DNA from 4 places in the Allochromatium vinosum DSM 180 genome. Region 2 is predicted to be linked to each of the others. Evidence: predicted binding sites of a transcription regulator. Region 2 holds the regulator's gene; each other region holds the start of a gene.
What was found. The regulator sigma-54, encoded in region 2, starts transcription at its own class of promoters, with help from an activator protein. The targets are predictions, from matches to a motif close to TGGCANGNTNCNTGCTT.

Region 1 (7,358 bases), 720 kb from region 2:
TCTGACCTCGTTCGGACGCGAGCAATCGGATACCATCCTCAGCGGTGTAATCTTTCTGCTGGCGCATGGAATGTGGCCGCTGGCGCTCATCGTCTTCGTCGCCAGTCTGGTGGTGCCCCTGCTGAAACTCCTGTTGCTGACGCTGCTGCTGCTCTCGGTCCAATTCCGCTGGAACTGGAACCCGCGCGAACGCACCCGACTCTATCGCCTCACCGAAACGGCCGGACGCTGGTCGATGGTGGATGTCTATGTCGTCACCATCCTGGTCGCGCTGGTGCAGGTCGGCAATCTGGCCAATGTCCAGGCCGAGGCCGGCGCGGTGTTCTTCTGTGCCGTGGTGGTGCTGACGATGCTGGCGGCGATGTCGTTCGATCCGCGCCTGATCTGGGATCGGCTGGAATCCGTCGAACCCGAGCACGCGCCGATGACCCTGAACGAGGCGGACAAGCCGGCATGACCGAGACCGAACGCGAACCGGACATCCGTTCGCCCGACCCGATCCCCGAAGCCGTCGCCAGATCGCGCGGCCGGCTCTCGCTGGTGTGGCTGATCCCGCTCGTGGCGCTGGCCGTCGGCGTCTGGCTGGCGGTCAAGACCTGGAGCGAGCGCGGGCCGATCGTCACCATCGAGTTCAAGAGCGCCTCCGGACTGGCGGCCGGTCAGACGCGCGTCAAGTTCAAGGACGTCGACATCGGCCAGGTCAAGTCCATCGACTTCAGTCCGGATCTCAAGACCGTCATCGTCTCGGCCGAACTCAAGCGTACCTTCGCCGATTTCCTCACCGAACACACCCGTTTCTGGGTCGAGCGCCCGCGCGTGACCCTGAGCGGCGTTTCGGGACTCGACACCCTGGTCTCGGGCGCCTATATCGCGCTCGATCCCGGACAGGCCGGGCGCTCGCGACGGCATTTCACCGGGCTGGAGCAGCCGCCGGTGATCACGACCTTCGAGGATGGCGGACGCTTCCGGCTGCGTGCGCCCACGCTCGGTTCGCTCAACATCGGTTCGCCCGTCTACTACCGCCAGATCCAGGTCGGCCAGGTGATCGGCTATGGTCTGGAGCCGGACGGGCGCGCGGTCGGGATCGAGATCTTCGTCGCCGCGCCGCACGATGCGCTGGTGACGCCCGATACGCGTTTCTGGAACGCCAGCGGGCTGGATGTCTCGCTCTCGGCCGCCGGTGTCCAGGTCGACACCCAGTCGCTGCTGTCGGTGGTGCTCGGCGGCATTGCCTTCGGCACGCCCGATACACTCGACCCGGCTCAGGCCCATGATCCCTATCCCGAGGTCTTCCCCCTCTACCGCAATCGCGAAGCGGCCCACGCCCGGATCTATGCGCGCAAGGAACGCTATCTGCTCCTGTTCGAGGGGGCCGCGCGTGGTCTGACGAGCGGGGCGCCGGTACGGCTCAAGGGGATCGACATCGGGCGCGTGCTCGACATTCAGCTCCAGCTCGACACCGAGGCGTTGGAGTTTCGGATTCCGGTGCTGATCGAGATCGAACCCGAGCGCATCGTGCGGCGCGGCGAGGCGGAAGCGCCCGATGAGCGCCGGTTGGTCGAGCGTCTGGTCGAGCGCGGTCTGCGTGCTCAGCTCAAGCTCGACAGCGTGCTGAGCGGGGCGCTCTATGTGGATCTGGATGTGGACTCGGGCGCACCGGCAGGACGGCTCGTCCGGCAGGGCGAGCATCTGGTGATCCCGACCCGGCCCGGTTCGCTGGAGGCCATCACGACTCAGCTCGCCAGTGTGCTCGAAAAGCTCGACACCATCCCCATCGAACAGATCGGGCGCGATCTGAGTCAGACGGCGGCGGGCGCCAATGCCCTGGTCAACGCGCCTGAACTCAAGGGCGCCGTGATCGAGCTGGAGGCCACGCTCGCCCAGGTGCGCGCCACGGCCACACGGCTCGATCGCGAACTCGGTCCCGAGCTGACCAAGACCCTGCGCGAGAGCACGGCCACGCTCGAACGGGCGCGCGCACTGCTCTCGGATCGCTCACCGCTCTATGTCGAGACCCAGCGGATGCTGCAAGAGGTCGCCAATGCGGCGCGTTCGATGCGGCTGCTGACCGATTATCTGGAGCGTCATCCCGAAGCGCTGTTGCAGGGCAAGGGGCGTGGGCGTTGATCTCAAGTCTGAGGAACTGAACGGATGACGCTATCACTCGCGCGCTGGATTCCGCTGAGTCTGGCACTGTCGATCGGGCTGCCGGGTTGTGCGAGCACGCCGCCCTCGAACTTCTATACGCTCGCGCCGATCCCGGCATTCGAGGCGAAGTCCTCCAGCGTCGATCGCGAGGGCCGGGACGATCGGCTCGAAGAAGAGTTGGCCATCGGGCTTGGTCCAGTGACCTTCCCGCTCTTTCTCGACCGGCCGCAGATCGTCTCGCGCGCCTCGGCCAATCGGCTGTCGATCGATGAACTGGAGCGCTGGGGCGGGACGCTCCAGGACGACTTTCTGCGTGTCTGGAGCGAAAATCTGGCACTGTTGACCGGCTCCAGCCGCATCCTGATCCTGCCGAGCGAGATCCGCTACCCGCTCGACGTGCGCCTGAGCGCCGAGATCCTGGCCTTCGAGGGCACGGCCGAGGGTCAGGCCGAGCTGCGGGTGCGTTGGTCGGTGCTGGAACCGAATATGGATCAGGTGTTGCTGACCCGCGAGAGCCGCTACCAGCGCGCCATCGCTCAGCCGGGCGATGCCCAGGCGTTACTGGCGGCGCTCAGTCTGACCCTGGCCGACTTCAGTCGCGAGGTCGCCGAGGCGCTCAGGCACATCTTGGTGCAAAGGGAGTGGATCGGCACCCAATCAGTGCATTGACAGTGTTTGTCATGGCGAGCGATCGCCGGTTCAGGCTCCAATCGAGTGCCCTGGTCGATCATGGTCCGATCCATGCTTATGGGTCGCACCAAAACTGAACAACCGGGTTTCGAATCTATGGAGTCCTTGCAAGCAGGTACTGATGTTCTCTTCATCCTGATCGGCGCCGTGATGGTGCTGGCCATGCACGCGGGTTTTGCCTTCCTGGAGGTCGGCACGGTGCGCGCCAAGAATCAGGTCAATGCCCTGGCGAAGATCATGACCGACTTCGCCGTCTCCACCATCGCCTATTTCTTCATCGGCTACAGTCTGGCCTATGGGATCGATTTCTTCTCCGGCGCTCAGGTGCTCCAGGACCGCAACGGCTATGAACTGGTGAAGTTCTTCTTCCTGCTCACCTTCGCGGCGGCGATTCCGGCGATCATCTCGGGCGGGATCGCGGAGCGCGCCCGGTTCTATCCGCAACTGCTGGCCTCGTTCCTGATCGTCGGCGTGCTCTACCCGTTCTTCGAGGGACTGGTCTGGAACGGCAATCTGGGGGTGCAGGATTTCATCGAGTCCATCCTGGGCGCCAAGTTCCACGATTTCGCCGGCTCTGTCGTGGTGCATGCGGTCGGCGGCTGGATCGCGCTCGCCGCCGTGCTGTTGCTGGGGCCGCGTCAGGGGCGTTATCGCAAGGATGGCAGCATGACCGCGCATCCGCCGTCCTCGATCCCCTTCCTCTCGCTGGGCGCCTGGACGCTCACGGTCGGCTGGTTCGGATTCAATGTGATGTCGGCCCAGACGGTGGAGGCCGTCAGCGGGCTGGTGGCGGTCAATTCGCTCATGGCCATGGTCGGCGGCATCCTGGCGGCCCTGATCGCCGGCAAGAACGACCCCGGCTTTCTGCACAACGGCCCGCTCGCCGGTCTGGTCGCCGTCTGCGCCGGGTCCGACGTCATGCATCCGATGGGTGCGCTGGTCACGGGGGCGGTCGCCGGGGCGCTCTTCGTCTATGCCTTCACCCTGACGCAGAACCGCTGGCGGATCGACGACGTGCTCGGTGTCTGGCCGTTGCACGGGCTGTGCGGACTCTGGGGCGGGATCGCCGCCGGTGTGTTCGGACTCGAGGTGCTCGGCGGTGCGGGCGGCGTCAGTCTGCTGGCTCAGGTGGCCGGTACCCTGGCCGGCGTGATCATCGCGCTCCTGGGCGGGTTCCTGATCTACGGCCTGCTCAAATGGGCGTTTGGACTGCGTCTGACGCAGGAGGAGGAATATCTCGGCGCCGATCTGAGCATCCACCGCATCACCGCCCAGCCCGACTACAATCGGGGCGAGGTGTGAAGCACGCCTGACGCCGGTCAGGTTGCGCTTGGGGCGATGGCTGGCGGTGGATTCGACTTCAGCCAGTCATCGACCCTGATCTCAGGGGCGGACCGAGCCGACGCGATCTGGGATCAGCGTTCAGACGCATCCCGTGGGTTTCGGCAGTCCGCCCCATTTGCAGATGAGCTTCATGGGGCCTTTTTTGAAGATGTCGTAGAGGTCTTTGGTCGAGACCTTCTGCTTCTTGGCGAAGATCCGGATCGGCGGCACCACGCCATCCTCCTCGTACATGGCGCGCGCCTCACGGATGAAGTGCATCACCTGCTCGGTCATCTCGAAGCCATCGCTCTGCGCCAGCTCGACGGCGACCTCTTCGCTCCAGTCGTCGCGGTCGAGAAGGAATCCCTCATTGTCCAGGGCTACGCTCAGGGTTGCGCTCATCGTCTCTATCTCCGGGAGGGTTGGGAAGCGAACGTCCGTGCTCCAGAGATAGCGGCGGATGATAACTTATCAAGTCGATCGGTTATTGGGTTGAGCGTCCGGACTCGATCGCCTCCAGCACGCCATCCCAGAAGCGGATGCGCGCGCACAGTGCCTCCTCGGCGGCAATCTCGGCCTCCTCGATCCGCTCCGGGTCGTCACCGCACAGGGTTTCGAGCAAGCGCATCGAGAGCGGGCCGTGGAAGTCCTCGTCGAGGTGGATGTGGCGCTTGAGATAGGCGTGGAAGATCGGCGCCTGCGTCTCGTCGATCCCCATGCGGTCGAGGAGCTGGCGGAACATGGTCGGGATCAGGTTTTCGCGGCCCAGGGTCAGTGCGGCGGCGACCAGATGCGGCTTGTCCTCACGGATGAAGCAGAAGGTGGTCTCGCTGAAATAACGTGCCGGCAACGGAACCAGGGGTGAATAGAGCGCCTTGTCGAGTCCCTGTTCGTTGACCAGTGCCAGAAAACGTTCGGGTAGCCCGCCATCGGCGCCGATCTCGTTCATGGCACGACAGTAGAGTTCGAAATGGCTCGCGTACAGCACCTCGCCCGAGCCGAGCGGGATGGCATCCGATTCCTCTTCCTGGATCAGTTCATTGATGAAATAGCGCAGGCTCGGGTCCGAGGTCGGCTGCCAGGGCACGGCGACCGGGGCGATCTGGCGTTGCAGATATTTGATCAGCGACATGAAGTCCCAGACCGAGAAGACGTGATGCTGCATGAAGATGCGCAGATCCTCGATGCGCTGGATGGCGCCATAGATGGCGTGTCCTTCGAGTTGATCTTGCAGGGGACGCAGATGATCGAAATTGAGCGCTGCCATTGAGTCGAGTCCTCGGTGAGCCGGTCGAAACGATGCGTATTTTAGCCGATGCTGAAGTACAGGCTGCCTCAGGTCAAGCACGCCGGCTTGCAGGATGGCACACGCCTCATTTGAGGTCGAAGCGGATCGGAATGCGCAGCGACCAGCGACTCCGGCCAATCGATCTGGGGATGGGGTCGAAGCGGCCGAGCCGTGTGAGCGCCTGGAGTGCCGCCTGATCGAGCGACGCGTGACCGGAGCTCTGCGCGAGCCGGATCTGGCCGATGCGTCCATCGGCCTCGATGACGAAGGCGAGTGTCGTCACGCCAGTCTGCCCATGACGCCGGGCGCCGGCCGGATAGCGCTGATGGCGGGCGATGGCGCGTTGCAGGGCCGTCAAATACGCGCGCTCGGCGGCGCGCTGGCCGGCGGCGGACTCGCCCGGCTGTGTGGTCTGCGTGCGGCCCGGGCTTACGGGACTCGCGCTGTTCCTGGCGCTCGCTGCCTCCGTGGCCGATCCGGTGGCCGCCGAGTGTCTGGTCGACGGCGGGCGGGGGCGTTGGTTCCTCGGTTCGCTCGCCTGGGTGGATCGGGGCGCGCTGGCCGGGGGGGGATCTGCCTGCTTGGGCGTCGGGTCGGACCTGACAGGGCGCGTGGGGCGTTGCGATGTCTTCGGCACGGGTTTGGTCGCTCGGGAGGCGAAGGCCACGGGATCGACCGGGGAGCGGGCGGGAGTCTGCACGGGCGCTGGTGGTACGGGCATGGCGTCATCGTTCGCAGACGCAGACGGCACTGACGCCGTTTCTGGGGATGACGGTCGGTGGTCGTGCGGCGGCTCGTCGGTCGCTGCCTCGTCGGCCCCAGGGCGCACGAGTTCGAACACCAACGGCCGCGCCTCGGGTTCGGTCGAATAGGATCGCTCCGTCCGCCAGAGAACGGCGGCCACGGCGACATGCAGTGCCGCTGAGAGCAGCAGGGCCAGCCATAACCAGGTTCGGCCGGCCGGCCGATCGGCCGCATGCGGCATGGCACTCACGAGCGCGCTCGCGAACGCGGCTGATTCAGTACACGGTATTCGCCGGGACGCAGACCGTCGAGCCGCCAGTCGCCGACGGCCACGCGCACCAGCCGCAGCGTCGGCAGATCCACGGCCGCGGTCATGCGCCGTACCTGACGATTGCGCCCCTCGTGGATGGCGATCTCGATCCAGGTGGTCGGGATGCTCTGACGAAAGCGGATCGGCGGATCGCGCGGCCAGAGATCCGGCTCGGGGATCGCCCGCACGCGCGCCGGGCGGGTTGGGCCGTCCTTCAGGATCACGCCCTGTCTCAGCCGTTCGAGCTGGTCGTCCGTCGGTTGGCCTTCGACCTGTGTCCAATAAGTCTTCCAGGACTTGTGGCGCGGATGGCTGATGCGATGCTGGAGCGCGCCATCGTCGGTCAGGAGCAGCAGGCCCTCGCTGTCCTTGTCGAGCCGCCCGGCCGGATAGACGCCGCGCAGGGGAATGAAATCGCGCAGCGTCCCGCCTGAGCCGAGCGGATCACTGGTGAACTGGCTGAGCACGCCATAGGGTTTGTTGAAGAGCACGAGCATACGGGGCTACTGGAACAGCGCGAGGCGTTAGGGTGCAAAGCGTCGATGATGGCGGTTGGAGAGACAGGACTCGATCAGCGGTGTTCCGTGCCCGATGGCGAGGCGCCGACGGCGCGTCTGTAACGCAACCAGTCGAAGGCCGGGCCAGGATCGGTCTTGCGGCCAGGAGCGATGTCCGCGTGTCCGACGATACGCGCATCCGTGATGGCCGGATAGTGCCGCCGGATTTGATGGGTACAGGCGACGAGGCGCGCATATTGCGCCTCGGTGAAGGGGGTCTCGTCGGTTCCCTCCAGCTCGATTCCGATCGAATAGTCATTGCAGCGCTCGCGCCCCTGGAAGCTGGAGACTCCGGCAT
Region 2 (7,358 bases):
TGCGCGCCGGCGAACGCATACGCGATGTTGGCCGGCGTGGCGCCATAGAGGTCGGTCAGCACCAGTACACCCTCGCCCTGATCGATGGTCGCGGCCAGCTGCTGGCAGTGACGGAGGATCTCCTCGGGCGGCGTGTCGTTGATCACCTCGCAGCAGGCGACCCCGACCGGTGTCTGGCCGAGGATCTCGCCGGCGATGCGCAGCAGATCCATTCCGAGCGAACGATGGGTGACGAGCAGAACACCGACGCTCACGCCAGTTCCCGGTGGCGGACGATGACCTTGTGGCCAAGCGACTCCAGGTGCTCGCCGAGCCGTTCGGTCATGTAGACCGAGCGATGCTGGCCGCCGGTGCAGCCGATGGCGATGGTCAGATAGCTGCGTCCGTCGGTCTCGAAACGCGGGATCCAGCGCTCGAAGAAGGTGAGGATGTCGGCGCGCATGTTCAGCGCCTCGGCGCTGGACTCCAGGAAGCGCGCGACCTCGGGATCGAGTCCGGTGAGCATCCTCAGTTCGGTCTCCCAGTGCGGATTGGGCAGACAGCGCACGTCGAGCACGAAATCGACGTCGGGCGGCACGCCATGCTTGAAACCGAAGGATTTGAGCAGGATCGAGATCCGGGGCGACTCCCCGCCCAGCAGCCAGCCACGCACCTGATCGCGCAGTTCATGCACATTGGTCTGGGTGGTGTCGATCACCAGGTCGGCGCGCTTGCGCACCGGTTCCAGGAACTCCTGTTCGAGCTGGATGGCCTCGCGCAGCGAGCGGTCGTTGTTGGTGAGCGGATGACGGCGCCGCGTTTCGCTGTAGCGCCGGATCAGGATCTCCAGCTGGGTCTCCAGGAACAGCACGCGACAGTCGATCCCGCGCTCGCGCGCCGCGCTCGCCAGATCGGGCAGGTGGCGCAGGGCCTCGGGATTGCTGCGTGCGTCGATGCCGACCGCCGTCTTGCCGAAGGCCTCGTCGAGCGTCTCGTGCAGCCCGAGCACCAGATCCTGGAGCAGGAAGAAGGGCAGATTGTCGATGCAGTAAAAGCCCATGTCCTCCAGCGTGTGGAGCGCGATGCTCTTGCCGGAACCGGACAGACCGCTGAGGATGATCATTTGCATGGGGCGTGCCTCCTGTCGAGCGATCGGGTTCGGGATCAGTCTCGGGCGACGGGGGGATCCGGCCGATCCAGGCGGATGGCGCGCGCCTGGCGGTCGATGAAGTCCACGCCCGCGTCATAACCGCGGATGCGCAGGATCTGGTGCCTGACGGCCGCTTCCACCAGGATCGCCAGATTGCGGCCCGGCGCCACCGGCATGATGATCTTGGGGATGGCCACGCCCAGCACGTTCATGGCCGACAGACTGCCGGTGAGCCGGTCGATGCATTCGAGCTCGGGCTGGGCCAGCGGCTGGAGATCGACGACGAGATTGAGCGTCTTGTCACGCAGGACCGCGCCCTCGCCGAACATGGCGCGGATGTTGAGGATTCCAAGTCCGCGCACTTCCAGGAAGTCCCTGAGCGTCTCCGGGCAGCTCCCCTCGATCACCTCGGGCGCGATGCGGGCGAAACGCGGCGCGTCGTCGGCGATCAGCCGGTGGCCGCGCGTGATGAGATCGAGCGCCAGCTCACTCTTGCCGACGGCCGGCGCGCCGATCAGGAGCACCCCCATGCCCAGCACCTCGATGAAGACGCCGTGGATGGTCTTGCGCTCGGCCAGGGCCTGGGTGAGGAAGTAGCGCAGATGGTTGATGAGTTCCTGATCGCCCAGCGTGGAGCCGAGCAACGGCGTCCGGGTGGCGCGGGCGCGCTCCAGCAGATCGGACGTCGGGGCGATGTCGTCGCTCAGGATGATGGCCGCCGGTCGGTCGGCGAACAGCTTGTCGAGCGTCTCGTCGTGGGCGGTGCGCCCGAGTGCCGCCAGATAGGTCTGCTCGGGCGGACCGACGACCTGGAGTCGGTTGGGATGGATGAGATTGAGCGAGCCGATCAGCGACTGCCCCGGATCCGCCCCGCGCAACGGGCGGGGGGGCTGGGGCTCAGGGGTTAGCCAGCGCAGCTTGAGCTGGGTACCGGTCTGGGCGACGACGCTCTGGAGGCTGTCGATCATGTGAATCGACTGGGGTGCATGGGCCTAGAAGGCACTCAGGACACGCAGGATCTCGGCGCGCGAGCCGGATTCACGCAGTCGAACCCGCCTGTTCGGGTCGCTGAACAGGCTGGCCAGATGCGCGAGCAGTCGCAGATGCTCCTCGTTGGCCGCCTCGGGCACGAGCAGCGCGAAGGCCAGGTCGACAGGCTCGCCGTCGGCGGCGTCGTAATCGACGCCCTGGACGGTCTGCACGAAGGCGCCCACCACCTCACCGACGTCCTTCATGCGCGCGTGGGGCAAGGCGATACCGTGGCCGAGTCCGGTACTGCCCAGACGCTCGCGTTCGAGCAGATGCTCGAAGACGGTTTCGGTCTGAAGTCGGGGATGATCGCTGGCGAGCAGCTCGGCCAGCGTCTCGAGCAGGCGCTTCTTGCTCGCGATCTCGAGGCCGCATCCGATACGGGCTTCGTTGATCAGGTCAGGGCCTAACATGGCTCCAACTCCTGCTAACCACTGACGCGCGCGCGGGCGGCCAGGGGGTGATGGCTGATCCAACCAGGATGCCGCCGGCATTCGATGCTGGTCATGGATTGGGGTACCTCGGGCGGACGGACGTGGCCGGTGCCGTCTCGATGAAAGACACCTCGAACGCCGGTGGTGCCGGCCCTCGAGGTGTGACGGGCGTTGCATCCATCACCTCGGAAGACACGGCTTCCAAGGGAGTGGAGTGGCCGGGTTCATTCGGATTCGGCCACCTTGACGGCTCCGCCGCGATGGCTGCTCTTCTTCTCCTTGTAGCGGATGACCTGACGATCGAGCTTGTCGATCAGGCCGTCGATGGCCGCATACATGTCCTCGTGCACGGAGTCGGCGAAGACCTTGCCGCCGTTGACATGGAGCGTGGCCTCGGCCTTCTGCTCGAGCTTCTCGACGCTCAGGACGACATGGGCGTTGATGACGTGGTCGAAGTGGCGTGCCAGACGCTCGAATTTGCTGTCGACATAGGACTTCAGCGCATCGGTGACGTCGATGTGATGACCCGTCAGATTGATTTGCATCATTGGACTCCTTCAAAGATTCAAACGGCCTGTCAAGCCAGGCGTTTGCGCTCACTCGAGGCTGGGATACCCATGGCCTCGCGGTATTTGGCGACTGTTCGGCGTGCGACGTCGATGCCCTGATTCGCCAGTTCCTCGGCGATCTTGTTGTCGCTGAGTGGCTTGCGCGGGGATTCTCCCGCGATCAGCTTGCGGATCAGGGCGCGGATCGCCGTCGACGAGCATTCGCCGCCAGATGTGGTGTTGACGTGGGACGAGAAGAAATATTTGAGTTCGAAGGTGCCTCGTGGTGTATGCATGTATTTCTGTGTCGTCACCCGCGAGATGGTCGACTCGTGCAGTTCCAGTGCCTCGGCGATGTCGCGCAGGACCATGGGACGCATCCCCTCGTCGCCATGTTCGAGGAAGTCCTGCTGCATCTCGACGATCTTGGCGCCCACGCGCAGCACCGTGTCGTTGCGGCTCGCCAGGCTCTTGATGAACCAGCGTGCCTCCTGCAGGTGACTCTTGAGCGTCTGGCCGTCGGCGCTCTGGTCGGCGCGCCGCACCAGACGCGCATAGTCGGCATTGACCCTGAGTCTGGGGGTGATGTCCGGGTTCAATTCGACTTGCCAGCGGCCCTCTTTCTTGCGCACGAAGATGTCGGGGACAACGTACTCCGAGGCCGTCTCCTCGATCAAGCGGCCCGGCTTCGGATGGAGTCCGCGGATGAGGTCGAGCGCGCGGGTCAGGTCGCTCTCGGTTTCCTTGAGCAGGCGCGCGAGGGCGGTGACGTCGCCGCGCGGCAGGTGCTCGAATCCGGTCTCGCACACGGCGATGGCCAGATCGCGCCAGGGCGTCTCGCGCGACAGCTGGCGCAACTGGATCAGCAGGCACTCGCGCGGGTCGCGCGCGCCGACGCCGGCCGGATCGAGCGACTGGACGCGGTGGATCTGGGTCTCGACCTCATCGGCGCCGATCGTGGGATCGTCGATGGTGGCCACGAGTTCCCCGACGTCGGCGCGCAGATAGCCGTCGGCATCGATGGCGTCGATCACGGCCTGGGCGATCATGAAGTCGCGCTCGCTCAGGCGGCTGAGGTTCAGCTGCCAGGTCAGATGATCCCAGAGCGTCTGCGGGCGCGAGCGGTGCAGCAGCGGGTCGTAGTCGGCGTCGTCGCTCGAACCCGACGCCGTCGCCGGCAGATAGCCATCGAAGACGTCGGCCCATTGGGTGTCGACCGGCAACTCCTCCGGCATCTCGTTGGACTCGGCGCGCACCTCGCGCTCCAGGGGCGATTCGGACGGGGTCTCGTCGGTCTGGAAGCGGTCGTCGTCGAGCCGGGGCAGACGTGCGTCCTCCAGCACGCCGGCGTCGAGACGCTCGGATTCCTCGCCTTCCTCCAGCATCAGATTGCTTTCGAGCGCCTCCTGGATCTCGTGCTGCAACTCGAGCGTCGACAGTTGCAGCAGTTTGATCGCCTGCTGCAACTGTGGCGTCATGGTGAGTTGCTGACTGAGTCGAAGCTGAATGGATGGCTTCATCGATCGAGTTGGCGTCCGGCTGTGTTCCGTCTAACGTGATTTGAGCAATAAGGGTGCCTGTAATTTGAGTCTAGTCTACATGGAAAAATCGGCACCCAGATAGACATCGCGCACGCGCTGGTTGGCCAGCAGCTCTGAAGGCTCGCCGGCAGCGATCACGGTGCCGCCGCCGATGATGTAGCCGCGGTCGCAGATGGCGAGCGTCTCGCGTACGTTGTGGTCGGTGATGAGCACGCCGATGGAGCGATCGCGCAGATGGGTGACGATGGATTTGATGTCGCCGACGGCGATCGGATCGACACCGGCGAAAGGCTCGTCGAGCAGCATCACCGAGGGTTCGACCGCCAGGGCGCGCGCGATCTCCAGCCGCCGGCGCTCGCCGCCCGAGAGACTGAGCGCGAGCGAGTCGGCGACATGCGCGATGCCCAGATCCTCCAGCAGATGCTCGCAGCGCTCCTCGCGCTCGGCGCGCCTGAGGTCGCGTCGCGTCTCCAGGATGGCCAGGATGTTCTCGCGTGCGCTCAGCTTGCGGAAGATCGAGGGCTCCTGGGCCAGATAGCTCAGTCCGGCCCGCGCCCGCGCGTGCATGGGCAGGCGGGTGAGATCGCGCTCGTCGAGCAGGATGCGGCCCTGGTCGGCCTGGATCAGACCGACGATCAGATAGAAGCAGGTCGTCTTGCCGGCACCGTTGGGTCCGAGCAGGCCCACGACCTCGCCCGGCTCGACCCGGACGCTGACGTCCTGGAGCACCTGGCGGCTGCCGTAGCGCTTCATCAGGTGTTCGGCGCGCAGACCGCTCATGACTCGTCCGGGGTGATGGTGATCTTGACCCGGCCCGCGCCGCCGGCCCGGAAACGCGCCTTGGCCCGGTCGTAGAGGATGCGTTCGCCCGTGAGCCGATCCTCGCCCTGGATCAGCAGACCCTCGCCGATCAGCGCCAGCTCGTCCTTGTCGGCGTCGTATTCCATGCGCTTGGCGAAGGCCTGGACCTCGCCCTGGTCGTCGTCGAGTAACTGCTTGTAGCGGGCCGGTTGGCCGAGCGCGATGATCAGACGCGGCTGACGATCTTCGCGATGGTAGACGGTCACATGGTCGGCGAGCAGGCGCATGCTGCCCTGGTCGACCTGGACATGGCCGACATAGACGCTGGTGCTGTTGGCCTCGTTGACCTCGACCTCGTCGGCCTCGATGTAGATCGGCTGCCTGGCGTCGGCTTCGAGCGCCCAGGCATGCGTGCCAAGACCGAGGCCGAGCAGGAGGCCGAGGAGCGGCGGCCACTTGGAAAAGCTGGAGAACATGGGACGCCTCATGGTGCTGGCTGGCGTTCGGGTTCGGGTGAGAGCCGGATGCGGGCGCGGCCATGGAAGCTGGTGCGCGAGCTGTCTTCCAGGTACCACAGCTTCATCCCGTTGGCGGTCACTGAGTCGCCGTCGCTGTCGATACGCACCGGCAGATCGGTCTCGGCCAGTCCGGTCTGGCGCCAGATGTCCATGGCTTCGGTTTGCAGATGGACCGGGCGGTTGGTGGCGTCGGCCTCGCGGTCGAACCGAACGGCGCCGGTCAGGCGCACCTGATCACCGCCGGCCTGCACCTGCCCCAGGCGTGCCTGAGCGAACCAGGGCGGCCCGTCGGGCCGATAGAGCACCAGACGCGGCTCATCGAGTTCGGAGAGATCCTCGTCGGCATAGTGGCGTAGCCGCTCGGCACTCAGACGCCGGCTCGGCTGGCCGCTGGCGTCGGTCTCCAGGGCGGCGAGCCCCTGGACGCTATAGTCCGGCCGCCGCTCGCGCGGTGCGCGGACGCCATCGTCCTCGGGCAGGGAGCGAAGCTGCCACCAGGCGCCGAGTCCCAGGAGCACGAAGCCGGCCCCGAGCAGCCACTGGCGGCGTGCTCCATACTGACGCTCGGCGAAGTGGGTCATGCGTAGGAGGCCAGCAGGGGTTCGAGATGTCCCTGGGCGTCGAGGATGAATTCACAGGCCTCGCGTGCCGCGCCGCGTCCGCCCGGTGCCGTGGTGCGCCAGTGGGCCAGCTCACGCACCCGTGGATCGGCGTCGGCGACCGCGATCGCCAGCCCGACCCGGCGCATCACCGGCAGGTCGATGATGTCGTCGCCGACATAGGCGACCTGATCGTCGGTGAGTCCATGGACCTGCTTGAGCTGTTCATAGGCCGGGAGTTTGTGACGATAGCCCTGGAAGATGTCGGAGACGCCCAGGCTCTCCATGCGCATCTGCACGACATTGGAGTTGCGTCCGGTGATCACGGCCAGACGGATGCCGCTCTCCCGGAGCAGAACCATGCCGTGACCGTCGCGCGAATTGAACGCCTTGTACTCCTGGCCATCGTCGCCGAGGTAGAGACTGCCGTCGGTGAGTACGCCGTCGACGTCGAAGATGACCAGCCGGATGCGTGAGGCGCGTTCTCGAAGCTCTGTCATGTCGTGATTGAATCGCGTCCAGGGTTGGAATGCGTGCCCTTGTAGCCTTTTCGCGGCATGGGGTCAATACGAGCACGGAGTCGCTCGAATCCGGCGGGCCGATCCTCAGACGACTCCAGCGCGCAGCAGGTCGTGCATGTTGAGCGCCCCGATCAGGCGCCCTCCAGTGTCGACCACCAGCAAGCCATTGATGGCGCGCGACTCCATGAGACGCACGGCCTCGACGGCCAGCGCGCCCGACTGGATGGTGGCGCATTGG
Region 3 (7,358 bases), 1.4 Mb from region 2:
AAGGCTGAAACCGCTAAGGCGCTCGTCGAGACCTCCGGCAGCGCCTTCAAGCCCAGCGCAAACAACTACGACTGGCTTGGGCATGGCATGTATTTTTGGGAGAATAGCCCGCACCGAGCCGAGCGTTTTGCGCGGGATCGCCGCATTCCCAATGCTGTTGTGATTGGTGCGGTGCTGGACTTGGGACATTGCCTCGATCTGACCGACAGCGAATCCCTGTCCTATCTGTCGACAGCTTATCACGCCCTCAAGGCGACCCTGGAAGCTGCCGGTGAGCCACTCCCCAATAACACCTCGCCCAAGTTTTGCTGTAGCCATGATCTGCTAATTCGTGAGCTGGATTGTGCCGTGATCAATTTTCTTCACGCTCAGCGTCGGCGTGACATGAAGAAAAAGCAGCAAGCTTACGATTCTGTGCGCGGTGTCTTCTGGGAAGGTGAGGATCTGTATCCTGGCGCTGGCTTCAAGGAAAAGAATCACATTCAGCTCTGCATCCGCAACCCGAATTGCATCAAGGGGTTCTTCTATCCTAGGCAGCAAGTGCCTTGGTAAAGGTGCCTGCAAGTAGACGCCACAATCCCGACTGCGCCTTTGAGCAGATCACCTAATCGGCTCAATTTCATGTTTTTTGAGCCGTCCCTCTGGCCACTCTGACCCCAGGCCACGCCTGCGCCCTGCTTGATGCCCTGCCGGCTGGCGACATTAGTGCCCGGCAAGCGGCACTGCAAAATACAGCACCCGAACCCGAGAAAACCTGAGATCGCGCCGAGAAGCACCGCGCTCGGCGCTTACCAAAACTCACTTTCGGCTGCGCATGTCCAAGGTACTTCCGAGGCGAACCCCGCGCGGGGACGTTTCGCACCCCGCTGTTCGGCTGTTTTCGCGCTCGCCTAGGGTTGTTTATTCGGTTGGGCTGCAAACCGCGCCGTGGCTGGCTTTCGCTCGATTGGGCAAGTAGTCACCCGGTAAACTTCACAAGGGATTTAGGCAAACCGTGACGAGGTGAACATGGGCGGATTCGGTTCAGGATTCCGGGGTACGGCCAAGGCGACGACCCGAGACCGGCACCGCCTGAGTGTCAAGGACTGGGGGAATCTGCCCCCTGGTGCGCGGGCGATCTGGAACATCACACGCGGCGGCTGGCAGGACTTGGGATCTGTCCATGTGTGCGTGGAGGCGGACGCCCTGGCGTTGACCTACACCCCGCCGAACGGTAGTCCCATCGAGCAATGGATAGACATCGAGCGCGCCCCCTGTCGGTTCAGCGGTTCGCGTCCGTGGTTCCTGTGCCCCTGGTGCGGGCGGCGCTGTGGGGCGCTCTACCGAGGACGCGGCGGGTTCTACTGTCGGGAGTGCGCGGGACTGAACTACCAAAGCACGCGCGAACCCCCCGATACGCGAGCGGTTCACAAGGCCGACCGTATCCGAGCGCGGCTTGGCTGGCCAGCCGGTATCGCATTCGGCCATGGCCCCAAGCCCAAGGGGATGCACTGGCGGACCTTCTGGCGACTAGTGGCGGAGCACGACCGACACGCCCACGCCTTCATGGAGGGAAGCATGGCGCGACTGGACAAGGCCCATGAGCGGCTGTTGCGGTGCGGCAGGTGATGACATGAGCCGGAAGAAAGCCGGTCCCCTGTCTGTGGCGCTGTTCGCGTGGTGACATCGAAAAGCAGCGAGCGCCAGCGACCCGATGGACGGATCGGACGGAAGCCGCTTGAGGTATCCAGGTACCACAAGGTACCAGTTCCGCCGCCGTGTTGGATCGGCTGGCGCTTGTGGATACTTCGAGAGCAGGATGGGTCGGGCAGGCACCATGCGGTACCAGTCGCAAGCCTGGACCGGCTGCAACGCCAGCAATGACGCGGACTAGATCAAAGGGGTAGGTACCAAATGAGGTACCACTACAGGACGAAATTGAGGCGTTTCGAGGCGACTTGACGCGCATCCATGCGCCGTAAGTCTTTGAATTTATGGTGGCTATGCCCTGACTCGAACAGGGGACCCTCGCATTATGAGTGCGATGCTCTAACCAACTGAGCTACATAGCCAGATGAGACGCGCAATGATAGCGGCCATCGGGCCGTTCGTCAAACAGGATCGAAGCGCGGCCGATGTCGTGGTTGCGACAAGGCGGCCGATTGTCGCGACCCCGACAGCCGGCGTCGCCCGGCTGCGACGGCTGTAACAGTCGTCTCGGTGCCGTCACCCCAATCGAATCAAGCCTCTAACGGCTCCTGTCATGCAAGGCATGATTCGTGCTTTAAGGCTCTCGTAACGCCTCATTGGGAGCCACGCATGAAGCCAAAAGACCTCTCCGCCCTGCTCGACGAGCCGGCCTGCGCGCACAACGCCAAGTCTAAATCGGGCTGCGCCAAGCCCAAGCCGGGCGCGACGGCGGGTGGCTGCGCCTTCGATGGGGCGCAGATCGCCATGCTGCCGATCGGGGATGTCGCCCATATCGTCCATGGCTCCATCGCCTGTGCCGGCAATTCCTGGGACAACCGCGGCACGCGCTCCAGCGGTCCACGGCTCTACAAGATCGGTATGACCACGGATCTGACCGAGCAGGACATCATCATGGGGCGCGGTGAGAAGCGCCTGTTCCACTCGATCAAGCAGGCGGTCGACAGCTATCAGCCAGCCGCCGTCTTCGTCTACAACACCTGTGTTCCGGCCCTGACCGGCGACGACGTCGAGGCTGTCTGCCGGGCCGCCGAGCAGCGCTGGGGCACGCCCGTGATCCCGATCGATGCCGCCGGCTTCTATGGAGCCAAGAATCTCGGCAGCCGCATCTCGGGCGAGACCATGGTCAAGCGTGTCTGCGGCGGACGCGAACCCGATCCCATCCCCGAAGGCATCGAACGTCCCGGCTTCAAGGTCCACGACATCTGTCTGATCGGCGAGTACAACATTGCCGGTGAACTCTGGCATGTGCTGCCGCTGTTCGACGAACTGGGCCTGCGCGTGCTCTGCACCCTTTCGGGCGACGCACGCTTCCGCGAGGTGCAGACCATGCACCGCTCCGAGGTCAACATGATGGTCTGCTCGCGCGCCCTGGTGAATGTGGCGCGGCGGCTCAAGGAGACCTATGGCACGCCCTGGTTTGAGGGTAGTTTCTATGGGGTGCGCGATGTGTCGCAGGCGTTGCGCGATTTCGCCCGGATCATCGACGACCCGGATCTGACCGCCCGCACCGAGGTCGTGATCGCGCGCGAAGAGGCCAAGGCCGAGGCCGCGCTCGCCCCTTGGCGTGAGCGGCTCCAGGGTCGCAAGGTGCTGCTCTATACCGGCGGGGTCAAATCCTGGTCGGTGATCTCGGCGCTCCAGGATCTGGGCATGACCGTGGTGGCGAGCGGGACGCGCAAGTCGACCGAGGAGGACAAGGCGCGCATCCGCGAACTCATGGGCGAAGACGCGGTGATGATCGAGGAGGGCAACCCGCGCACCCTGATCGACATGGTGCACGATCAGGGCGTCGACATTCTGATCGCCGGTGGCCGCAATCTCTACACGGCGCTCAAGGCGCGTCTTCCCTTCCTGGACATCAATCAGGAGCGCGAATTCGGCTATGCCGGTTACGCGGGCATGGAGGAACTGGCGCGCCAGCTCTGTCTGACCATCGAGAGTCCGATCTGGGAGGCCGTGCGTCGTCCGCCGCCCTGGGCGCGGTCGGCGGCGACGACGCGATCGCCTGCCGTCACGACCCCCATGGTTTCCGAATCCACCGCGCTGGAGGTGCGTCATGCCTGAGATCGTCAAACGCAGCAAGGCGCTCTGTGTCAGTCCGCTCAAGGCCAGCTCGACCGTGGGCGCGGCGCTCGCCTTCCTCGGCTTCGACCGCACCATCCCGATGATGCACGGCTCGCAGGGCTGCACCGCCTTCGGCAAGATCTTCTTCGTGCGTCACTTCCGCGAGCCGATCCCGCTCCAGACCACGGCCATCGACCATGTGAGCGCGGTCATGGGCAGTCAGGAGCTGGTGGTCGAGGGTTTGCGCACCCTGTGCGAGAAGCATCGGCCCGACCTGATCGGACTGCCGACCACCGGACTGGTCGAGACCCAGGGCGCCGATATCCGCATGGCGGTCAACGCCTTTCGCGAGGCGCATCCCGAATTCGCCGCCATTCCGGTGGTTCCGGTCTCCACACCCGATTTCAGCGGCGCCATGGAGTCGGGCTATGCCGCTGCCGTCAAGGCCATCATCGAAGAACTGGTGCCGAGCGCCGACGAGGCCGGCACTCAGCCGGGCCGACGCCGGCGTCAGATCAACGTGCTGGCCGGCTCGCACCTGACGCCCGGCGATCTGGAGCATCTGAAGGAGCTGATCGAGAGTTTCGGTCTGCGTCCGCTGGTGCTGCCCGACCTGTCCGACTCGCTCGACGGCCATCTGCCTGAGCGCGACTACAACCCGCTGACCATCGGCGGCACCCTGGTCGAGGAACTCAAGACGCTCGGTGAGGCGCTGGCGACCCTGGTCATCGGTGATTCGATGCACGCAGCCGCCGATGCGCTCCAGGCAAAAACCGGCGTGCCCGATCATCGCTTCACCCATCTCATGGGAATCGAGGCTGTCGACAGGTTGATTCTGACCCTCTCTGAGCTGGCCGCCGCACCCGTGCCGCCGCGTATCGAGCGCCAGCGTCAGCAGCTCCAGGACGCGATGCTCGACTGTCATTTCATGCTCGGGATGGCGCGGCTGGCCATCGCTGCCGAGCCGGATCTGCTGGTGGGCCTGACGCAGATGCTGGCCGGTGTCGGCGGCGAGACGGTCGCGGCGGTCAGCCCGATCAATGCGCCCGTGCTCCAGCAGGCCCAGTGCACCCAGGTCAAGATCGGCGACCTGGAAGACCTGGAGCTGGCCGTGCGCGCCAACCGTGCCGAGGTCGTCATCACCAACTCGCACGGCGTCCACACCGCCGAGCGGCTGGGGCTGCCGCTGCTGCGCGCCGGATTCCCGCAATACGACCGTGTCGGCGGCTACACCCGCACCTGGATCGGCTACTCGGGCACGCGCGCCACGATCTTCGACCTGGCCAACCTGATCCTGAGTCTGGAGAAGGGCGAGATCCATCCCTATCGCTCCAAGCTCAAATCCTGGCCGGACGAAGCGCCGCATCAGCCCCCAATCAAACACGCCGCGTAACGACCACCCACGCCACCAGGACAGGACCAGCCCCATGCCACTGCAACGACGTCTGCGCCTCCTGAGTGACCCGAACGAGACCAAACCCATGAACACGGCGATCCGGGTCGCCTTCGCGACCTCCAATCTCAAGGAGGTCGACCAGCACTTCGGCGCGGCTGAGTCCTTCGCCATCCACGCGATCGACGCCGAGACGGCCAGTCTGCTGGAAGTCGTCCAGTTCGGCCCCGCCGATATGGACGGCAACGAGGACAAGCTCGACGCCAAGATCGCCGCGCTCGACGGCTGCGTCGCCGTCTACTGTCAGGCCATCGGTACCTCGGCGGTCGACCGGCTGCGTCCGCACGGCATCCAGCCGATCAAGGTCGCCGCCCGCACTCCACTGAATCAGTTGATCCGCGCCCTCCAGGACGAACTGCGCGACGGCCCGAGCGCCTGGCTCGCGCGCGCCATCGAGCGCCTGAATCCGGAGCGCGCCAATCGCTTCGATGTCATGGAGTCTGAGGGGTGGACCGAATGATCAGACAGCGCTCCGCACGCCTCGACACGATCCAAACCCTTTCAACCCTTTCAAAAGGTCATGGTCATGAGTGATACCGAGAACATCCAAAACGAAGGACTCCTGCGATCGGTCTTCATCGTCGAGATGGACCGCCAGATGCGCGCCATCGACTCCTATGGTCAATACGACAAGCTCTCGACCGCCGAACTCCTCGATCCCTTCGTGCTGACCAAGGAGAAGAAGCAGGAGATTCCGATCATCGGCGATCCCGACGAGCTGGTGGTGGCGCGGGTCAAGGCGTTCTACAACGCGATTTCGGCCCTGATCGAGTCCGAATGCGGACTCATGGCCGTGCCGCTGATCAATCTCACCCATGAAGGCTTCGGGCGGGCGCTCATCACCGTCGGCAAGCTGGTGGTGATGGACCGCACCCTGCGCGATGTCCACCGCTTCGGCTTCCCGAGCCTGTCGAAGATGAAGGACGAGGCCGACAAAATCCTCTCGGTCGCGCTCGAACTCATCGGCGAGCATTCCAAGGTTGCGGGTCTCTGACCCCAGGGGCGTGCGCATGACACCCGAGGAACTCAAATCACTGGAAAAGGCGGTCAGCAAGGCCAAACGCATCGCCAGCGAGCGCGCGAGCGAACTGCACGATCTGGTCGAGGACCGCTTGCCCGCCGCCTATGAGGAACTGCCGGCGATCGCCCAGGCGACCTACGACGCCTGTCGCGCCTGGGCCGAGGCCAATACCCGGCTCAAAGCCGCTGCGGCTGGTTAGAGAATACGCGGGTGCGTCTGGCGCGCCCGGCTGAACTTCGATATTGGAGAACCCAACATGTCTGTCATCACAGGAATCACGCGCGGCGGAGCGTCCTGGACCCCGTCATTCGTCGTCGCGCTCAATCAGCAGAAATGCATCGGCTGCGGCCGTTGCTACAAGGTCTGTCCGCGCGACGTCTTCGAGCTGATCGATCGCGACGATCTGGATCTGGATGACATGGACGACGATGATGCCTTCGATGACGAGGCGCCCGGCATGGTCATGAACCTCAAGGACGTGCTCGACTGCATCGGCTGTGAGTCCTGCTCGCGCGTCTGCCCCAAGAGCTGTCTGTCGCACGAACCGCAGACGCTCGCGGCCTGAGCGAGACGGCTGAGGGCATCGCTGAAGCGACCGGGTCGCCGGTCGCTTGAGTCTATTTTCGAGCAGGCATGAAAAAAGGGCTTGGATTTTCATCCAAGCCCTTTTTATAGTTGGCGTCCCCACGGGGGTTCGAACCCCGGTTACCGCCGTGAAAGGGCGGTGTCCTAGGCCACTAGACGATGGGGACAGTGACTTTTTTCTAACCGATTCGACGAACTGGACAGGATCATCGAACCTTTTGAATTTGGTGGAGCCAGGCGGGATCGAACCGCCGACCTCAACACTGCCAGTGTTGCGCTCTCCCAGCTGAGCTATGGCCCCAGTGCTCTGAGACCGCAAATGATATAGATGCCCTCCGGGCTTGTCCAGCACTTTTTTACATTTTTTTGTTCGAACTCTGTCCCCATCTCGGGCCTCAGTAGGCCATTGGCCTGTGCCCCAATGTTGTCTTCGCTCTAAAAGACTTATTATTCAAATGGTTGTTTGAGAGGTTCATCTCGACATGATGCGTATCCTACTGTTCCTGGCCACCAACGTCGCGGTGCTGATCGTCATCAGCGTCGTCT
Region 4 (7,358 bases), 100 kb from region 2:
GCAGATGCTGCTCGAACTCCTGGAAGTTGGGACGCAGCTCGGGCGGCATGGTCTTGCGGCCGAACTCGACCGCGACCTGGGGACTGTAACCCTGCACGTTGGCGAGGATGCACGCCTTGATACAGGACAGATAGCGCGTCTCCTCGTCGGCCAACCGTCCCAGATAGCTGGCGATGGGGCCGACGAAGCCATAGGAGATCAGGATGCCGCTGAAGGTGCCGACCAGCGCGGCGGCGACCAGTCCGCCGATCTCGCTCATGGGGCCACCGAGCGCGGCCATGGTATGCACGATCCCGAGCACGGCGGCCACGATGCCGAAGGCGGGCAGCCCGTCGGCCACCTGCTGCACGGCGTGCGAGGTCGCGGCGGTGGCGTGATGATGGGTCTCGATCTCGACGTCCATGAGGTTTTCGAGTTCGAAGGGGTTCATGTTGCCGCTGACCACCAGCCGCATGTAGTCGGAGATGAACTCGGTGGCGTGATGATCCTTGAGGATGAGCGGGTACTTCTGGAACAGTGCGCTGCTCTCTGGCTCCTCGATGTCGGGTTCGATGCCCATGAGCCCTTCCTTGCGCGCCTTGTTGAACAGCTCGTACAGAAAGCCGAGCGCTTCCATGTAGTGGGCTTTTTTGTATTTCGCGCCGGTGAAGAGAGCCGGTATCGATTTGAGCGACTGGACGACCACGCTCATCGGATTGGCGATGACGAAGCCGCCGCCGGCCGCGCCCAGGATGATGACCAGTTCGAAGGGCTGCCAGAGCGCGATGATGTGGCCGCCGCCGGCGGCGAAGCCACCCAGGACGGAAGCGATGACGATGAGCGAGCCCAGGATGAAGTTCACGTGGATCGGCTACCCGTGCACACTGGCGGCTTCTGGAATCATGGCGCATGACGCGCCTTTCGCGTGCCCGCTAATATAGCATCCGTTGAGTGGCGCCAACCAATGCGGCGGCGCCCATGATCCACGGCGGGGGATGTTGTCGACATGGGATCGGTGTGGTTGGACGGCCTGATCGCGACGGCCCGGCTCGATGAGTTGCCGGTTCAGGCACGCACGCGCGGCGAACTGGCCCAGGTGCTGGCCGACGCAGGCGCACCGCTCGGGCGGATCGCCCTGGTGGTGATGAGCGATCCGGGGCTGGCGCTGCGCGTCCTGCAACGGGCCAACGCGGTCGAGCACCGGCATTTCAGCCGCGAGATCGTGGGGCTGGAGGATGCCATCCACATGCTCGGTACGCGGGCGCTGGCCGAACTCGAACGCCAGGCGCCCCTGGCCGAGGAGGTGCTCGACGTCCAGCGGCTCGCACACTACCGGACCGGCTGCGGCCGGGCCTTGCTCGCCGCGCGGCTGGCACTGGACTGGGCCGAACTCGCGCGCGATCGGGTGCCGGCCGAGATCGCGCTCGCCGCCCTGCTCAACGATCTCGGCGAACTGTATCTGCTGGTCCGCGGCGATGCCCGGATCAGCCGCTATCTGGAGATGATGGCGCACCCGGACGTGCGGCCGCACGAGGCCGAATACGTGACGCTCAGCGCGAGTCTGGAGGAACTGGGCTACGGACTGGCCTGTGCCTGGAACCTGCCGGAGATGGTGCGCGAGTCGATGCGCGCACGCAACGCCCGTCATCCACGGCCGCTGTATGTGATGCTGTCGACCCAGATCGCGCGCCACGCCTTCGCCGGCTGGCGCCATCCGGGACAGTGGGACGACTTTGCGCTGCTATCCGAATTGCTCGAATGCGAGCCGGCGACCCTGTTCGACCGCCTCGACCGGGTGCTGGAGCGCTTCAACGCGCGTGCCCGGCTGTACGGTCTGAAGCCGCTGGAGCGGTGGCCGCACGCCATAGGGGACGCTGGTCTGACGCCACTCGGCCGACGCGATCGTCCGTGCGCGGCGCCGTTCTGTCTGGCACCGCGCGCCGACGAACTGGAGCGCGCCGACGCGGCGCTGCGCGCCGGCCGGATCGAGGATCGCGAAACGCTCGTCCTGGACTGGCTGCATGGACTGCATCGCGGTCTGGGGCTGAATCGGGTCGTCTATGCCGCCTTCGATCCAGGCCGGCGAACCCTGACGGCCGAGCAACTCGTCGGAACCGATTTCGAGCCGGGGTTCAACCGCTTCAGTCTGTCGCTCGACCGCGATGGACTCTTTGCGCGCTTGATGCTCGCCCCTGGTTCGCTGTGGCTGAACGCCGCGAACTGGCCCAGGCTGCGCGACCAGATCCCTATGGACGTCAAGACCCTGACGCGCGTGGAGAGCTTCGTGGCCCGCTCGGTGTGGGTCGGAGGACGGCCGGTCGGGCTAGTCTATGCCGATCGCCGATCGGCCGATTGCGTGCTCGACGCGCGCGCCTGCCGGGGGTTCCTGCGTCTGTCGACGCTCGCCGAGCAGGCTCTGGAGCGTTTCGACCGAGGCCGGCGGCCCGTCTAGATCCAGGGCAGACGGGTCTTGGCCGGCTCGTACTCGTCAGGCTCGCTGGGACGCGCCTGACGGCGACGCTGCATGGTGGCCAGCGCCGACTCGACGGCGGTCTCGACCTCCTGGCGCATGGCCGTGCGATCGGCGTCACCGAGATGGGACCAGAGGTCGACGGCGTGGCGCACATAGCGGGCCGGCAGCCCATTGAGCGCCAGACAGGCCAGATCGGCCACGAAATCGGCGTCCTGCTCTTCGTCTCGATCGCGAAGCTTGTCCTGGATGGACTCCAGGACCAGACGTTCGTAATAGTTCTGGATACTCGCGAGCATGGTCTCAACCAGAGTCGAATGTCGATCGCTCCATCTTAGCAAGAGAGTGTCGGACCGTGCTGAATGACTTTTCCACCGTCCCCGAAGCGGTTAGGATCGAGACCATTTCAATTCTCGGGTCAATGGCCACCTGGATCATGAACGTCGACGGCTGGCGTCTGCATCGACCGTCCGTGCGACGGCTAGTTTGAGGGGAGAGAGGAACGCGCTCGGTGATGAGAATCGGTCTGTATGGCGATGAGTCTGCGCGTCTCGCCACGCGGCATGTCCTGGAGTTCCTGGGCTGCGACGTGCGCGATCTGGCGAGCCTCGATCCAGTCCTGAACAGGGATCTGGCCGCGCTCTGGGTCTGTGATACGGCCGCCGGGCTGGAGCGTGCGCTCGCCCGTTGTTCCGGTCCCGAGTGTCCGCCGCTCGTCTGTCAGCCGCTCGATGGCGATTCGGTGCCGCTCACCGGACGCGCCTATGTCGCCGCGCCGCCACTGACGCCGGGTCTGGTGATCCAGATCCTGCAACGTCTCCAGCTCGAATCCGAGCCAGAGCCGCCGTCCGGGATCGATCTGGTCGGTCGTCATCCGGGGATGCTGAACGTCAAGCGCCTGATCGCGCAGGTCGCCCGCACCGACGCGACCGTGCTCATCCTCGGCGAGACGGGGGCGGGCAAGGAAGTGGTCGCGCGCGCCGTTCATGCCGCCTCCAGTCGCGCCGACAGGCCCTTCGTGGCCGTCAACTGCGGAGCCATTCCGGGCGATCTGCTCGAAAGCGAACTCTTCGGCCACGAGAAGGGCGCCTTCACCGGCGCCTTCACCGCGCGCGCCGGACGCTTCGAGCTGGCCGGCGACGGCGTGCTCTTTCTCGATGAGATCGGCGACATGCCGTTGCCGATGCAAGTCAAGCTGCTGCGCGTGCTCCAGGAGCGCACCTTCGAGCGTGTCGGCTCCAACAAGCCCATCCAGGCCAATGCGCGCATCATCTCGGCCACCCATCGCAATCTCGAGGAAGCCGTCGAGGCCGGACTCTTCCGCCAGGATCTGTTCTTCCGCCTCAATGTCTTCCCGATCGAGCTGCCCTCGCTGCGCGAGCGTCAGAGCGACATTCCGCTGCTGATCGCCACGCTCGAAGCGCGGCTGCGCGAGCAGGGCGGCGAGCCGGCCCGGCTCACGCCGGGCGTGCTGGCGCATCTGAGCCGGCAGCCCTGGCCGGGCAACGTGCGCGAGCTGGCCAACCTGCTCGAACAGCTCTCGATCATGTACCCGGATCAGCTCGTCGATCTGGCGCAGTTGCCCAGTCGCTTCCGGCCCGATGGACTGGAACTCTTGCCGGCCGGACTCGGCGCGCCGGCCCCGCCCCCGGCCGGTGCGCCGCCCGGACTCGGAGAGGATCTGCTGCCGCCCGAGGGCCGGGAGATGCGCGAGTATCTCAACGACCTGGAGCGGCGTATGATCCAGGCCGCGCTCGAACAGAACGGCTTCGTCGTCGCCCGCGCGGCGCGCCGGCTCGGGATGCGCCGTACCACGCTCGTCGAGCGGATGCGCAAGTTCGGGCTGGAGCGTGACGCGCGCGACGAATCCTCGGAGCTGTAGACACTCCCTGAATCGCCCTCGGGACTCACTGGCGTCAAAAAGACGTCGTTTTCAGGCGTGCGTGCACGTCTGGACGGCGGCATCCAATTTGCTTGGCTCTTTGCATCCAATGATGGCCGTTCCCCACCGAGTGATCGACTCGGGTGCGCGCGGGGACGGGCCTCGAACCCACGAGGCACGAGCCAGGAGATTCCAGAGTCATGAGCGAGATGCAGATCCAGAATGTGCTGGCGCAGATGCGTGCGCTCGCCCAGTCGGGTCGCGTCGAGAATGCGGCGCCGGTCGCCGAGTCCCAGAGCACAGCGGGTCAGGACGAGGATTTCGCCACCAAATTGCGCGATGCCATTCGCGACGTCAACGAGATTCAGCAGGAGTCGTCATCCATGCAGACACGCTTCGAGCTGGGGGACAACAATGTCAGTCTGCCCCAGGTCATGGTGGCCATGAACCGGTCGAGCATCGCTTTCGAGGCCACCAACCAGGTGCGCAACCGGTTGCTGTCGGCCTATCAGGAAGTCATGAGCATGCAGGTCTAGGCCGGACGCCGCCGAGTTAACCCCACATGGCCGCCATCGATACCGCCATCACCGAGAATCCGAATCAGGATCAGACCCCGGCCGCCGATCCGAATACGCTGGGCGGTCGCCTGGCGCTCGGTCTCCAGAGCTTCCGGGAGATGCCGGTCGGGCGCCAGATCGCGCTGCTCGGCACCCTGGCCGGCGGACTGGTGGCGGTGGTGGCCATCCTGTTCTGGGCGCTCAAGCCGACCTATGTGCCGCTGTTCAGCCAGCTCGAGGGGGCCGAAGCCGCCGAGGTGATGGAAGCTCTGACCCAGCTCGGCGTGCCCTACCGGGTCGACAACAGTTCCGGGCGCATCGAGATTCCGCAGCAGCGCGTCGCCGAGACCCGGCTGCAACTGGCCGGTCAGGGGCTGCCGAAGTCGGCCGACATCGGCTTCGAACTGTTGCAGCAGGAGTCCGGCTTCGGCACCAGCCGCCTGATCGAGGGCGCGCGTTTCCAGCGTGCGCTCGAGGGTGAACTGGGACGCTCCATCGCCGCCCTGGAGCCGGTCGACAAGGCGCGGGTGCACATCGCCAGGGCCGAGCGCTCGGTGTTCGTGCGCGAGCGCGTGCCGCCGAGCGCCTCGGTCGTCGTGCATCTGAAGGGCAGCCGGGGCTTGACCGACACCCAGGTCGGCGCCATCGTGCATCTGGTGTCTTCCAGCGTGCCTGAACTCACCCCGGATCGCGTGACCGTGGTCGATCAGAGCGGGCGCCTGCTGACCTCGGATGGCGAGGACAAGAGCAGCCGGCTCAGTCTGGACCATCTCGAATATACCCATCGGGTCGAGTCGCGCTATGTCGATCGCGTTCAGTCGCTGCTGGTGCCCATCGTCGGGCGCGACCGGGTGCGGGTCCAGGTGTCGGCCGATCTGGATTTCTCGCGTGTCGAGCGCACCCAGGAGTCCTATGATCCGGACAAGACCGCGATCCGCTCCGAGCAATTGAACGAGGAAGAGCGCATCGGCGCCGATCCGCTCGCCGGCGGCATTCCGGGCGCCCTGACCAATCAGCCGCCGGCCGGTGGTGTGGTCGGCCAGCAGCAGGCGGCGCAGGGCAATGCCACGGTGCCGAGCAGCCGCAGTCAGCAGACGACACGCAACTATGAGGTTGACCGGACCATCTCACATATTCAGGAGACACCGGGAGGCGTGCGCCGGCTCACGGCCGCCGTGGTGGTCGACTACGTCGATCAGGTCAACGAGGCCGGTGAACCGATCCGCGTCCCGCGTTCGGACGCCGAGATGGAGACGTTGCGGGATCTCGTGCGCGAGGCCATCGGATTCAACGAGGCGCGCGGAGATTCGCTGCAAGTCCGCTCGGCCTCCTTCGTGCCCGAGTCCGACGAGGATGAGGAGCCGATCTGGACCCAGCCCTGGTTCCTGGAACTGGTCAAGATCGTCGGTGGATTGCTGCTGGCACTGATCGTGATGCTGACTGTCGTCAAGCCGGCGCTCAATCAGATCCTGCCTAAACCGCCCGAGCCGGAGAAGCCGCAGGAAGACGAGGAGACCCGCGCCCTGACGGACGGCATCGAAGGCGAGGGCGAAGGCGAAGAAGGCGAAGAGATCGTGTCGCTGACGCACGAACCATCGGGCCTCGCCGCCCTCATGGGGCCGAAGGGACCGGATCGTCAACAACTCGACCTGGAAGCGGTGCGTGAGATGGTGCGTGAAGATCCCAAGCGCGTGGTCCAGGTCATGAAACAATGGTTGGCTGAAGATGGCAGCGGATAAGAAAACGGGTGCCGAGCGTGTGGCCATCTTCATGATGAGCCTCGGCGAGGAATGCGCCGCCGAACTGCTGCGGCACATGGGACCGAAGGAGGTCCAGAAGATCGGCGGGGCCATGGCCTCACTGGAGCGGGTCACGCGCAGTGACATCGATGCCGTGCTCAAGGAGTTCTCCGAACTGATCCAGGATCAGACCGCGCTCGGCATCGGCGCCGACGACTATGTGCGCAGTGTGCTGCGCACGGCACTCGGCGAGGAGAAGGCCGCCGGCCTCATCGACCGCATCCTGATCGGGCGCAACTCCAAGGGACTGGAAGCGCTCAAGTGGCTCGATCCGCGTGCCATCGCCGAGATGATCCGTCACGAGCACCCGCAGATCGTGGCCATCGTGCTCTCGCATCTTGATCCCGACCAGTCGGCCGAGACGCTCTCGCATCTTCCCGAGCGCATGCAATCCGATCTCATCCTGCGTATCGCCACGCTCGATGGTGTGCAGCCGGCGGCCCTGCAGGAACTCGACGAGATCCTGGAGAGCCAGCTCTCGGGCAAGAACACCGCCAAGTCCTCGATGATCGGCGGGGTGCAGACGGCAGCCAACATCCTCAACTTCATGGAAGGTTCGCGCGAATCGGCCATCATGGAGGGCGTCAGTCAGGTCGACGAGGATCTGAGCGAGCGCATCCAGGAGCTGATGTTCGTCTTCGCCAATCTGGTCGACGTCGACGATCGCGGCA

Region 1: ALVIN_RS01710 (ammonium transporter) is a predicted target of sigma-54. The motif match lies at 2,879-2,895, and genes of this name have one in related genera.
Region 3: nifE (nitrogenase iron-molybdenum cofactor biosynthesis protein NifE) is a predicted target of sigma-54. The motif match lies at 2,248-2,264, and genes of this name have one in related genera.
Region 4: fliE (flagellar hook-basal body complex protein FliE) is a predicted target of sigma-54. The motif match lies at 4,409-4,425, and genes of this name have one in related genera.

What each region holds. Positions count from the first base shown of each region.
Region 1 is NC_013851.1:406,045-413,402, forward strand. Features, by position in the region: gene ALVIN_RS01695 (paraquat-inducible protein A) at 1-457, shown strand, start outside; gene ALVIN_RS01700 (PqiB family protein) at 454-2,127, shown strand; gene ALVIN_RS01705 (PqiC family protein) at 2,152-2,817, shown strand; gene ALVIN_RS01710 (ammonium transporter) at 2,935-4,140, shown strand; gene ALVIN_RS01715 (TusE/DsrC/DsvC family sulfur relay protein) at 4,261-4,563, opposite strand; gene ALVIN_RS01720 (DUF3050 domain-containing protein) at 4,646-5,428, opposite strand; gene ALVIN_RS18130 (energy transducer TonB) at 5,535-5,807, opposite strand; gene ALVIN_RS01730 (pseudouridine synthase) at 6,440-7,000, opposite strand; gene ampD (1,6-anhydro-N-acetylmuramyl-L-alanine amidase AmpD) at 7,075-7,358, opposite strand, start outside.
Region 2 is NC_013851.1:3,217,932-3,225,289, reverse strand. Features, by position in the region: gene ALVIN_RS14220 (PTS sugar transporter subunit IIA) at 1-254, opposite strand, end outside; gene rapZ (RNase adapter RapZ) at 251-1,108, opposite strand; gene hprK (HPr(Ser) kinase/phosphatase) at 1,144-2,097, opposite strand; gene ALVIN_RS14205 (PTS sugar transporter subunit IIA) at 2,122-2,571, opposite strand; gene hpf (ribosome hibernation-promoting factor, HPF/YfiA family) at 2,817-3,137, opposite strand; gene ALVIN_RS14195 (RNA polymerase factor sigma-54) at 3,170-4,660, opposite strand; gene lptB (LPS export ABC transporter ATP-binding protein) at 4,736-5,461, opposite strand; gene lptA (lipopolysaccharide transport periplasmic protein LptA) at 5,458-5,958, opposite strand; gene lptC (LPS export ABC transporter periplasmic protein LptC) at 5,967-6,581, opposite strand; gene ALVIN_RS14175 (KdsC family phosphatase) at 6,578-7,099, opposite strand; gene ALVIN_RS14170 (KpsF/GutQ family sugar-phosphate isomerase) at 7,205-7,358, opposite strand, start outside.
Region 3 is NC_013851.1:1,042,626-1,049,983, forward strand. Features, by position in the region: gene ALVIN_RS04455 (hypothetical protein) at 1-552, shown strand, start outside; gene ALVIN_RS16530 (hypothetical protein) at 1,009-1,608, shown strand; tRNA gene ALVIN_RS04465 (tRNA-Met) at 1,975-2,051, opposite strand; gene nifE (nitrogenase iron-molybdenum cofactor biosynthesis protein NifE) at 2,299-3,753, shown strand; gene nifN (nitrogenase iron-molybdenum cofactor biosynthesis protein NifN) at 3,746-5,146, shown strand; gene ALVIN_RS04480 (NifB/NifX family molybdenum-iron cluster-binding protein) at 5,181-5,666, shown strand; gene ALVIN_RS04485 (NifX-associated nitrogen fixation protein) at 5,733-6,200, shown strand; gene ALVIN_RS04490 (CCE_0567 family metalloprotein) at 6,217-6,426, shown strand; gene fdxB (ferredoxin III, nif-specific) at 6,484-6,792, shown strand; tRNA gene ALVIN_RS04500 (tRNA-Glu) at 6,904-6,979, opposite strand; tRNA gene ALVIN_RS04505 (tRNA-Ala) at 7,038-7,113, opposite strand; gene htpX (protease HtpX) at 7,295-7,358, shown strand, end outside.
Region 4 is NC_013851.1:3,318,826-3,326,183, reverse strand. Features, by position in the region: gene motA (flagellar motor stator protein MotA) at 1-841, opposite strand, end outside; gene ALVIN_RS14695 (HDOD domain-containing protein) at 995-2,431, shown strand; gene ALVIN_RS14690 (late competence development ComFB family protein) at 2,428-2,748, opposite strand; gene ALVIN_RS14685 (sigma-54 interaction domain-containing protein) at 2,964-4,331, shown strand; gene fliE (flagellar hook-basal body complex protein FliE) at 4,532-4,867, shown strand; gene fliF (flagellar basal-body MS-ring/collar protein FliF) at 5,008-6,627, shown strand; gene fliG (flagellar motor switch protein FliG) at 6,614-7,358, shown strand, end outside.